One region of the Pseudoalteromonas sp. BZB3 genome, then DNA from elsewhere that is predicted to be linked to it. Evidence: predicted binding sites of a transcription regulator. Region 1 holds the regulator's gene; each other region holds the start of a gene.

The links. The regulator ArgR, encoded in region 1, controls arginine synthesis, uptake and breakdown. The targets are predictions, from matches to a motif close to ANTGAATANNTATTCANT.
Region 2: gltB (glutamate synthase large subunit) is a predicted target of ArgR. The motif match lies at 1,972-1,989, and genes of this name have one in related genera.
Region 3: ABMY35_RS03845 (aspartate aminotransferase family protein) is a predicted target of ArgR. The motif match lies at 1,405-1,422, and genes of this name have one in related genera.

The regions. Positions count from the first base shown of each region.
Region 1 is NZ_JBECOS010000008.1:130,445-133,636, reverse strand. It holds gene mdh (malate dehydrogenase) at 1-596, opposite strand, end outside; gene argR (transcriptional regulator ArgR) at 893-1,360, shown strand; gene ABMY35_RS06290 (Dyp-type peroxidase) at 1,357-2,274, opposite strand; gene ABMY35_RS06285 (ABC transporter ATP-binding protein) at 2,302-3,192, opposite strand, start outside.
Region 2 is NZ_JBECOS010000019.1:67,205-70,396, forward strand. It holds gene gltB (glutamate synthase large subunit) at 1-1,871, opposite strand, end outside; gene ABMY35_RS19995 (tandem-95 repeat protein) at 2,375-3,192, opposite strand, start outside.
Region 3 is NZ_JBECOS010000003.1:98,460-101,651, forward strand. It holds gene ABMY35_RS03845 (aspartate aminotransferase family protein) at 6-1,217, opposite strand; gene ABMY35_RS03850 (HDOD domain-containing protein) at 1,517-2,692, opposite strand; gene ABMY35_RS03855 (aminodeoxychorismate/anthranilate synthase component II) at 2,727-3,192, opposite strand, start outside.

The sequences.
Region 1 (3,192 bases):
ACTTCTTCTTCAGTGAACTCAACACCTTCAACTTGAGAAAGTAGAGGAAGAATAGTAGTACCTGAGTGACCACCAATAACTGGTACTTTAACTTCAGATACGTCAACACCTTTCAGTTCAGCAACGAATGCTTCTGAACGGATAACGTCTAGCGTAGTTACACCGAATACACGTGAAGCTTCATAAGTACCCGCTTTTTTGAATACTTCAGCAACAATTGGTACAGTGCCGTTTACTGGGTTAGTGATAACACCAACTAGTGCTTTAGGACAGTTACGTACGATACCTTCTGCAAGTGTCTTGATGATACCAGCGTTAACATTGAAAAGGTCAGCACGGTCCATACCAGGCTTACGAGGCATACCAGCTGGGATAAGAACAATGTCAGCACCCGCTAGCGCTGCGTCAAGATCATCTGCACCAAAACCTGCAACTTTAACTGCAGTTGGGATGTGAGATAGGTCTACAGCAACACCAGGAACAACTGGCGCTACGTCGTATAGAGATAGCTCAGAACCTGCAGGAAGGCCATTTTTAAGAAGTAAAGATAGAGCTTGACCGATACCGCCAGCGGCACCTAATACAGCAACTTTCATGTGGAATTCTCCATAATTTGAAGGTGGAATTGTGTGTGCTGTAAAGATAATGAAAAGTGCAGGTAAAAACAAATTTATCGGCGCTATTTTAAGGTTTTTTTCGACTATAGTTGTAAAATATTGCTTTCAGCGTGCAAGCTCGCTTTACACTTCAAAATATTCATTTTTCTATTTCTGGAAATATCCAACATCTCAGTAAATCTTGCAATCAATTCACTTTGTTTTTTAATTGCAAAGTTGGGTCTGGATTCAGAATTGTGTAAAATCTAAGTAATATTTAATAAACGAGTTCAATTATGCAAGCAAACGAGAAGCAAGAAGCACTGATTAAGGCGTTCAAAGCACTATTAAAAGAAGAAAACTTTGGCTCGCAGGGTGAAATTGTCGATGCCCTGAAAGATCAAGGCTTTGATAATGTAAGTCAAAGCAAAGTGTCACGTATGCTAAGTAAGTTTGGTGCGGTAAGAACTCGTAACGCAAAACAGGAAATGGTTTACTGCTTACCGGCAGAAATGGGCGTACCAACGGCAAAAAGCCCATTAAGACAATTAGTGATTGATATCATGCACAATGAAATGATGATCATCATCCGTACCAGCCCTGGTGCAGCTCAACTGATTGCCCGCTTATTAGACTCATTAGGTACTGCAGATGGCGTATTAGGTACCATTGCTGGTGACGATACTATTTTTATTGCACCAGCTAAAATCTCAGAGATAGATGTAACGCTTGAGAAAGTAAAAACCTTATTCGACAACGTTTAACTTTCGGCTATTTGCGCCATGTTTTGCAAAAACTGCACGGATGGCGCAAAAAACGCAGCCCCCATATCGGCCTGACAATAATCTAGCCACGCATCGTAGTGCTGCTCGTTTCCTACTCGAGTCGCTAACAACTTCTCAAAAGCACTGCCCTTAGCGGCACAACTCACCCATAAAGATCCTTGCTCAAACACATCTCCAAACGGCATGCTTTGCTCAAGCAGCAGTGGTAAGTTGTCTGCATTGTTAAGCTCAGATAGAGCTGCGTGATTATTAGACAAAGGAATCTCTAGCTTTTTATTTTCTAAACGAGAGCGCCCCATAATAGCTTCTTGGTCATTCAGACTGAGTTGTTGCCAACGGTTTAGATCAAACTTCACTCGCTGCACATGAATGTAGCTACCTTGGTCTTCAAAGCTTTCAGGGTCATGAACTAAAGCCACTTGGCGCTTAAAACGTCCATGAGGCGTATTAGCACCATAAATAAAGCCGTTAAAGTCTCTGCCATCTAAAAAACGAAAAGTGCGGATATGTGCAACCAATTCTACTTTGCCAGCCAACATATGCCTGACACTTTGAGCAAATAGATGATTCACATCTTCTCTGTCAGATCGGATCACATACAACAAATCAAATGGTTGAGTGTGCATTAGGTGCTCGTGAGAGCGAATATGCGGAAAGCTTTTTAACTCTTTAGGAATACATTCAGGATATATATGCGGCCAGTATTGTGCCCCAATGGCCACAAAGCTAGATACCATAGACTCAGAGAAGCGGTCGCTCAACTCTGACTGTAAGCGTTCACATTGCCCTAATGCTGCTCTAACGGCTTCATCTTGACCATCAAGTACATTAAAAAACAAATGTAGTCCATGCAGATTTGCCTCTGCACACACTCCTGACTGCGGCTGAGCCATGGCACCCCAAGTTATAATAAGTAATGACTATGAAAAGAAATTTACCGCATGTGGCTTAATTTTAAAAGTCACTGGCTCATTAATATTCAGGGCATGTTCACTTTCGACAGGCACTTCGATGACTTGCTCTGCCACTTTTATTTGATAAATAAACTCAGTCCCGATAAAACGCGATTGCAGAATTTCGACGTCATTCGTGTCGCCATTTTCTAGCTGTATATGAGCAGGTCGAATATAAATTTGCCCTGTACCCTGCGCATTTTCACACGCTTTTGTCGAAGTAAAGCTACCAAATGAAGTGGTAAACTTGCATTTATCTTCAGCCTGCGCTGGAATATAAATGCCCTGCCCCAAGAATTCTGCCACTTCTTTACAAGCTGGCTGCTCAAACAGTGTTTTAGCATCGCCTAATTGGGCGATTTTACCTTGATGCATTACAGCCAGTTTATCTGCAAAAGCAAAGGCCTCTTCTTTTGAATGACTCACAAAGATAGCTGAGACCTTTTGATCTTTTATGATCTGTCGAATGTCATTGATCAGTTGGAAGCGCACTTGCGCATCAATATTCGAAAAAGGCTCGTCAAGCAGTAACAAGTTAGGTTTATAAGCAAGCGCTCTCGCAATGGCGACACGTTGTTGCTGACCACCTGAAAGCTCATGAGGATAACGCTCAGAAAATTCAGATAAATGCACAAGCTCAAGCATTTCATTTACACGTTCTTGTTTGTCAGCCTTATTAAATTTACTTAGGCCAAACGCGATATTTTGAGCAACCGTCAAGTGAGGAAATAACGCATAATCCTGAAACATCATACCAATATTACGATGCTGCGGTGCTGTAAACTGCGTGTTGTCACTCATGGTTTTACCATGAATAACAATTTGACCTTGCTGAGGCGTTAATAAACCTGCCACGGC
Region 2 (3,192 bases), on a different contig from region 1:
ATTGGCAGCATATCTTTGCTGATATTTCTGTCACTCAACACTAACATAACACACCCTGCGCGTGCTTTTTGTTCAGCTTCGTCACAGACTCGCTCTAGCGCTGATTTTAAAGACTCTGTTTTGTCATAGTTCAGCTGAATTTTACAGGCGCAGTAATGTTCGTCATCGGCATTCACTAACTGCTGCATATCAGAAAATGTGAGTACTGGTGAGGCAAACTGAAGACGCTTGGCATGGCCTGTGGTTTCATTGAAGACGTTTTGCTCACGGCCGATACAGGTCGCTAATGACATTACGTGATTTTCACGAAGTGGGTCAATCGGTGGGTTTGTTACCTGCGCGAATTTTTGACGGAAGTAATCGTACAAAGAGCGATGGCCTTCAGACAAAACAGCAAATGGGGTGTCGTCACCCATTGAACCTGTTGCCTCTTGGCCATTTTGTCCCATAACACGAATAACGTTGTCTAACTCTTCATTGCTGTATCCGAATAGCTTTTGATAAGTCAGCAATAATTCGTCGTCAAAATCGCGTACACCCGCATCCTCTTCTGATAAATCTTCAAAAGGCGTAAGACGTTTTACGTTTTGCTCAAGCCAAGTTTTGTAAGGATGACGTGATTTTAAATCTTGATCGATTTCATCAGACTGCCAAATTTTGCCATGAAGGGTATCGATAACCAGCAATTCACCTGGACCAACACGACCTTTTTCAACCACTTCATCGGCTGTGTAATCCCAGATACCGACTTCAGATGCAAGCGTGATAAACCCATCTTGGGTTATCACGTAACGCGCTGGACGTAGACCATTTCTATCTAGGTTACATGCCGCAAATCGACCATCTGACATAACGATCCCTGCTGGGCCATCCCAGGGCTCCATATGCATAGAGTTAAAATCGTAAAAGGCGCGTAAATCATCGTCCATAGCTCTGTTTTTTTGCCATGCAGGCGGCACGAGCATGCGCATAGCACGGAAAATATCCATACCACCGGCAAGGAATAATTCAAGAATGTTATCTAGGCTTGATGAATCTGAACCTTCTTCATTTACAAATGGCGCGGCCGTTTGTAAATCTGGCAACAATGGTGAAGAAAACTTATAAGCTCGTGCTCTTGCCCACTGACGGTTACCAGCAATGGTATTAATTTCACCATTGTGCGCCAAATATCTAAATGGCTGGGCTAACGGCCAACGCGGCTGCGTGTTCGTAGAAAAGCGTTGGTGAAAAACACAGATAGCACTTTTCATACGCATATCTGCTAAATCTAAATAAAAGTTTGGTAGGTCCACAGGCATCATTAAGCCTTTGTAAACTGTTACCAGACCTGAAAGACTCGAAATATAGAACTGGTCATCTTCAACTAAGCGCTTCTCTATTCGACGTCTTGCGATATACAAGCGACGCTCTAGATCTTTCGGGCGCCAGCCTTCAGGTGCTGATACAAACACCTGTTCAAATTTAGGTAGTTGCTTTAAGGCAATAGGCCCTAGCATGCCTGGTTCAGTTGGCACTTCTCGCCAGCCAACGAGCGTTAACGTTTCTTTTTCTAATTCTTCGTTAATCACTTTTCGGGCTTGAGATGCAAGCGTTTCGTCAGCATTCAAAAACAACATACCGACAGCGTAATTTTTACCTAAGTGCCAACCGTTTTCAGTGGCAATGGCTCTAAAGAAGCTGTCTGGTTTTTGCAGTAATAAACCACAGCCATCACCTGTTTTGCCATCTGATGCAATACCACCACGGTGTTGCATTCGGTCTAACCCTGTAATTGCATTGCGGATCAGTTTATGACTTGCTTGCCCGTTTATCTGAGCAATTAAACCAAAACCACAATTATCTTTTTCTAACTTAGAGTCATATAGCATGCACCCCTCCCCCTGCTACATCTATGGTCGGAAATGAACAAGACGATTGTTCCGACAGATATTCAAAACTAGCTTTGTTTTAAAATGGAGTCAACAAAATTATGAATAGATATTCACTAACTTGAATATTTCTCACTGGTCTGACAAATTCACCAAGAGAAGTAAAAAACATCAAATATGTTAAATTATGACAAACAAAAAACAAATGACACCGGTGACATTTTAAAGAATATTTAATAAAGGTTGTGTTAAGTCACTTAAATCACCACCTTTACGTTTACGTAAACTGAAAATTAACAGAATAAATATTCACAATAAGCAGTATTAATAGATGTTTATAAAGAGGTAAATATTTGCTGGTGAAACTGAATCTAATCGGGCTTTTTATCGCTAATCAATTAAAGAATCATACTTATGAAAATTGTTACTACAGGCTAAATTAATACTGACCATAAAAAAGCCTTACATTAGTAAGGCTTTCTTATTGATTTAACGCTCTGTTGCTAGAAGCGATACGATAATCCGAGCTGAAGATCTGAGACAGACTCAGGCTCTAGATTAAAGTGACTATAATCAAGTTGAACACTAAGAGAGTCTGTTAATGCATAGCTCATCCCAACACTATAATATAAGTCTGTGCCATCCATCTCGCTTTTTATCAGTTGGTTATTTCTCACGCTTTCGACTTTGTACTCCCATTTGTAAGCTCCTAAGAAAGCGCCAATTCGAGCATGACCAAACGTTAAGAAATTATATTTGGCTTGAAGTGCAAAGCCTTCAGAAAAATTTGGTGCTTGTTCAGCGACGCTCTGGTGGACTGAATCCGGCGTTAGAGACTCCCCTTTAAAAGAGACTCTTCCTTGCCCTAAGTCGATATAGCGTAATGAAGTAGACCAATCGGAAGTAAGTTGATAATAGACACCAGCTGACCAACTATTACTGCTGTCGTCAACCATGACTTCTGTGACGCCATCTACGTTTGTCGTTGAGTAATCAGCTTTCGCTTGCCCGACTCCAGCTTCTATCCCCCAATTAGATGCCATCGTTTCAGAGCTAATTAAACAACTAGATGTAATTAACGCAAAGCTTGGTAGTAAGGTCTTCCTTCTTCTCATTAATAAAATTGAAATCATAATGATAACTGCCCCTCCTAGGCTACCTGATGATTTGTTTTCAATCGCAACACTTTGATGGGCTGTGACGGTAACACGCGCTTCACCTTGTGAAAGTGCGCCTTTACTGTCTTTTAAGGTGTACTTGATAACATCAATGCCATTAAAACCAACTTTTGGCACATACGTCAGTGTACCATTGAGATTAA
Region 3 (3,192 bases), on a different contig from region 1:
AGGAATTAAGCGTTTGCAGCTACAACTGCAGCAACTGCTTTTTCGAAACGCGCCATACCTTCACGGATATCCGCTTCAGGAATAACCAGTGAAGGCGTGAAACGAACAACGTCTGCACCAGCTACAAGTGACATCACACCTTCTTTTACGCCTGCAACTAAAAACTCTTTCGCGCGGCCTTTGTATGTTTCGTTTACAACACCACCTAATAATAGACCTTTACCACGAATTTCGCTGAATACGTTGTACTTGTCATTAATCGCAGTAAGCAGTTCACGGAATAGTGCTTCTTTCTCTTTAACACCGTTTAAAACAGCTTCATCATTTACTGTATTGAACGCCGCTTCTGCAACAGCACAAGCTAGCGGGTTACCACCGTAGGTTGAACCGTGTGTACCAATTTTTAAGTGCTTTGCGATTTCAGTCGTTGTGATCATCGCACCGATTGGGAAACCACCGCCTAGCGCTTTCGCAGTTGTTAAAATGTCAGGAATAACATCTAAACCTTGGTAAGCGTATAGGTCACCAGTACGACCAACACCTGTTTGTACTTCATCAAAAATAAGCAGCGCATTGTGCTTAGTACATAACTCGCGAACACCTTTAACAAAGTCAGCTTCTGGAGATACGATACCACCTTCACCTTGCAGTGGCTCCATCATCACAGCACATGTGTTGTCAGAGATTAGCGCTTCAAATGCAGCTAGGTCGTTATAGTCACAGTGAACTACATCACCTGGCTTAGGACCGAAACCATCAGAATACGCAGCTTGGCCGCCCACAGTTACAGTGAAGAAAGTACGGCCGTGGAAGCCTTTGTTGAACGAAATGATTTGTGATTTGTCAGCGCCGAACTTATCAAGTGCAAAACGACGTGCCAGTTTAAGTGCTGCTTCGTTCGCTTCTGCACCTGAATTTGCAAAGTAAACTTTTTCTGCAAATGTTGCGTCTGTTAATTTTTTCGCTAAACGCAATGCAGGCTCGTTTGTCATTACATTTGATAGGTGCCAGATTTTTTCACCTTGCTCTTTCAGCGCATTAACTAATGCTGGGTGACAGTGACCTAAACAGTTAACAGCGATACCACCTGCAAAGTCGATAAACTCGCGGCCTTCTTGATCCCAAACGCGAGAACCTTCACCTCGAACTGGAATAACTGCTGAAGGTGCATAATTAGGTACCATTACCTGATCGAATAATTCACGATTAATAGTCATTTTCTATCCCCATAAAGTTGAGTTAGGTGCGCTAAAACTAGTATTGAGTGTAGCTAGTTCACGGCTAAAAATAGCCGTATGGCACAAATTTCATTCACCCATTATTTCAGAAAAAAACCTTAAAGTCTCATTTAAAACTTTCATAGAGCCCTTGATATTCAAGGGTTTGGGATAGTTTTTCATAGTGAGTGAATAACTATTTAGGTGCACTCGATAGATTTGACTGTTAAGAAAAGGAAAAGCCACTAATCGAGTTAATTAGTGGCTTGAATGAATAGTCGCAAAAAAAATCTTAAATTTTACAAAATTGTTAGCTGTAAACTATTAAAGTTACATTTTGCTAGCGTAGTGAGTTCCTCTTTTGATAACCCCAGGTGAGCAAACCAATGAGCTGCTTCATCCTTTTCGATAAACTGATTGTCTTTGAGGATCATATACAGACTGTAGCCATGTGCCTTTCGCAGTACCTGACTAAGAGGTAAATAATCGGCTGACTGACTATGCGACTGAGGTAAATAATTAGCAGCGAACTCTTCCATCGGCGCCATAAATGGCAAATATCTAAACGCCATTTTTTCTATCAATTTAGCCGAGAGATTTGCTGAGTGATTGAGCAAAAGGCCTCTTAAAAAGAGTGGATCAGGTGATAGCTCTAAAAGTGCAGAGTGAAGGTCTTTATGGTTTTTATCACGCGCGATGCGCACCTTTTCCTGCCAGACCTTTTCAAACGTTCTTAGATACAAGCGCGTTAAAGCGACTTTACCCACATCTAATAACATACCTAGCGTAAAAGCATGCTGCTCTTTTACACCGTTCAATTCAGCTAAATGCTTTGCTGCAATTCCCGTTGTCATACTATGATCACGGAGTTTGCGCTTTAATAAAGGAAATGGCGATGTATCGTGAGGCATCCAGTGACGCATTGCAAAAGTCGGAATGACCATTTGTAAATTCTCAAGCCCAAGATAACGTAGTGCAAGTGCTGGCGTGTCAACTTTGACTGTGACACCTTTTGAGCTTTGCTTACGATACTGCGGTAAATTTACTAAGGAGACCAGATCTCTGCCTAACCAGGTTAATTCATTAACCAAAGGTTCAAGGCGTCCAACCGACGCTGACTTAACGCCCAATATATCTAAAATAGTCGGTACCGCATCCTGAATGCCAACAATCTCATGATAGATATTATCGATATCATCTATTTGCTTTTGAATTGATGACTCAATAATTTGGTGCAGATGATTACTGGCTTTCGCAATATACTTATGGTGACTGGTACTGCTCTCTTTACGTTTTGCTGCCGCAGCAATCTCAACCTCAAGCATAGTACGTTGTGGTATTTTCTCACCATAATTTAGATCTAGGGTGTGAATATACCCTAACTGTTGCTGCGCAAAGTTATGACTAATAAACAGATCATGCGCACGTTCATTGAGTGCGATTGAAGTCCTGAGTTGCCGAGATAAGTCAGTCATTGAACGTTCTAATGTTCCTATTAAAGCGTTGCTTTTACTTAGAAAAGCGGCGAATAAAATTATTTAATAAAGCTAACCCTTGTTCTGTGAGTATCGCTTCAGGATGAAATTGCACACCTTCTAAAGCCATTTCAGTATGGCATAAGCCCATAATTTCATCCACTTGTTGCATGCCATTCTCTGTCCATGCTGTAATCTCAAGGTCTTCAGGCAGACACTCTTTGGCAACAATCAAAGAATGATAGCGACATACGGTGAGTGGATCTGGTAAACCTTGAAACACGCCTTTATTTATATGGCGAATTTGCGACGTTTTCCCATGCATCACTTCTCTGGCTCTTATCACTTGTGCGCCCAGAGCTTGTGCAATCGTCTGGTGACCAAGGCAAATCCCCAGTATTGGAAATTGCCCTTTTAATTGCTCAACAACAGACAAAGAAATGCCCGCCTCATTAGGACTACAAGGTCCAGGAGAGATCACAATATGCTCAGGGTTAAGC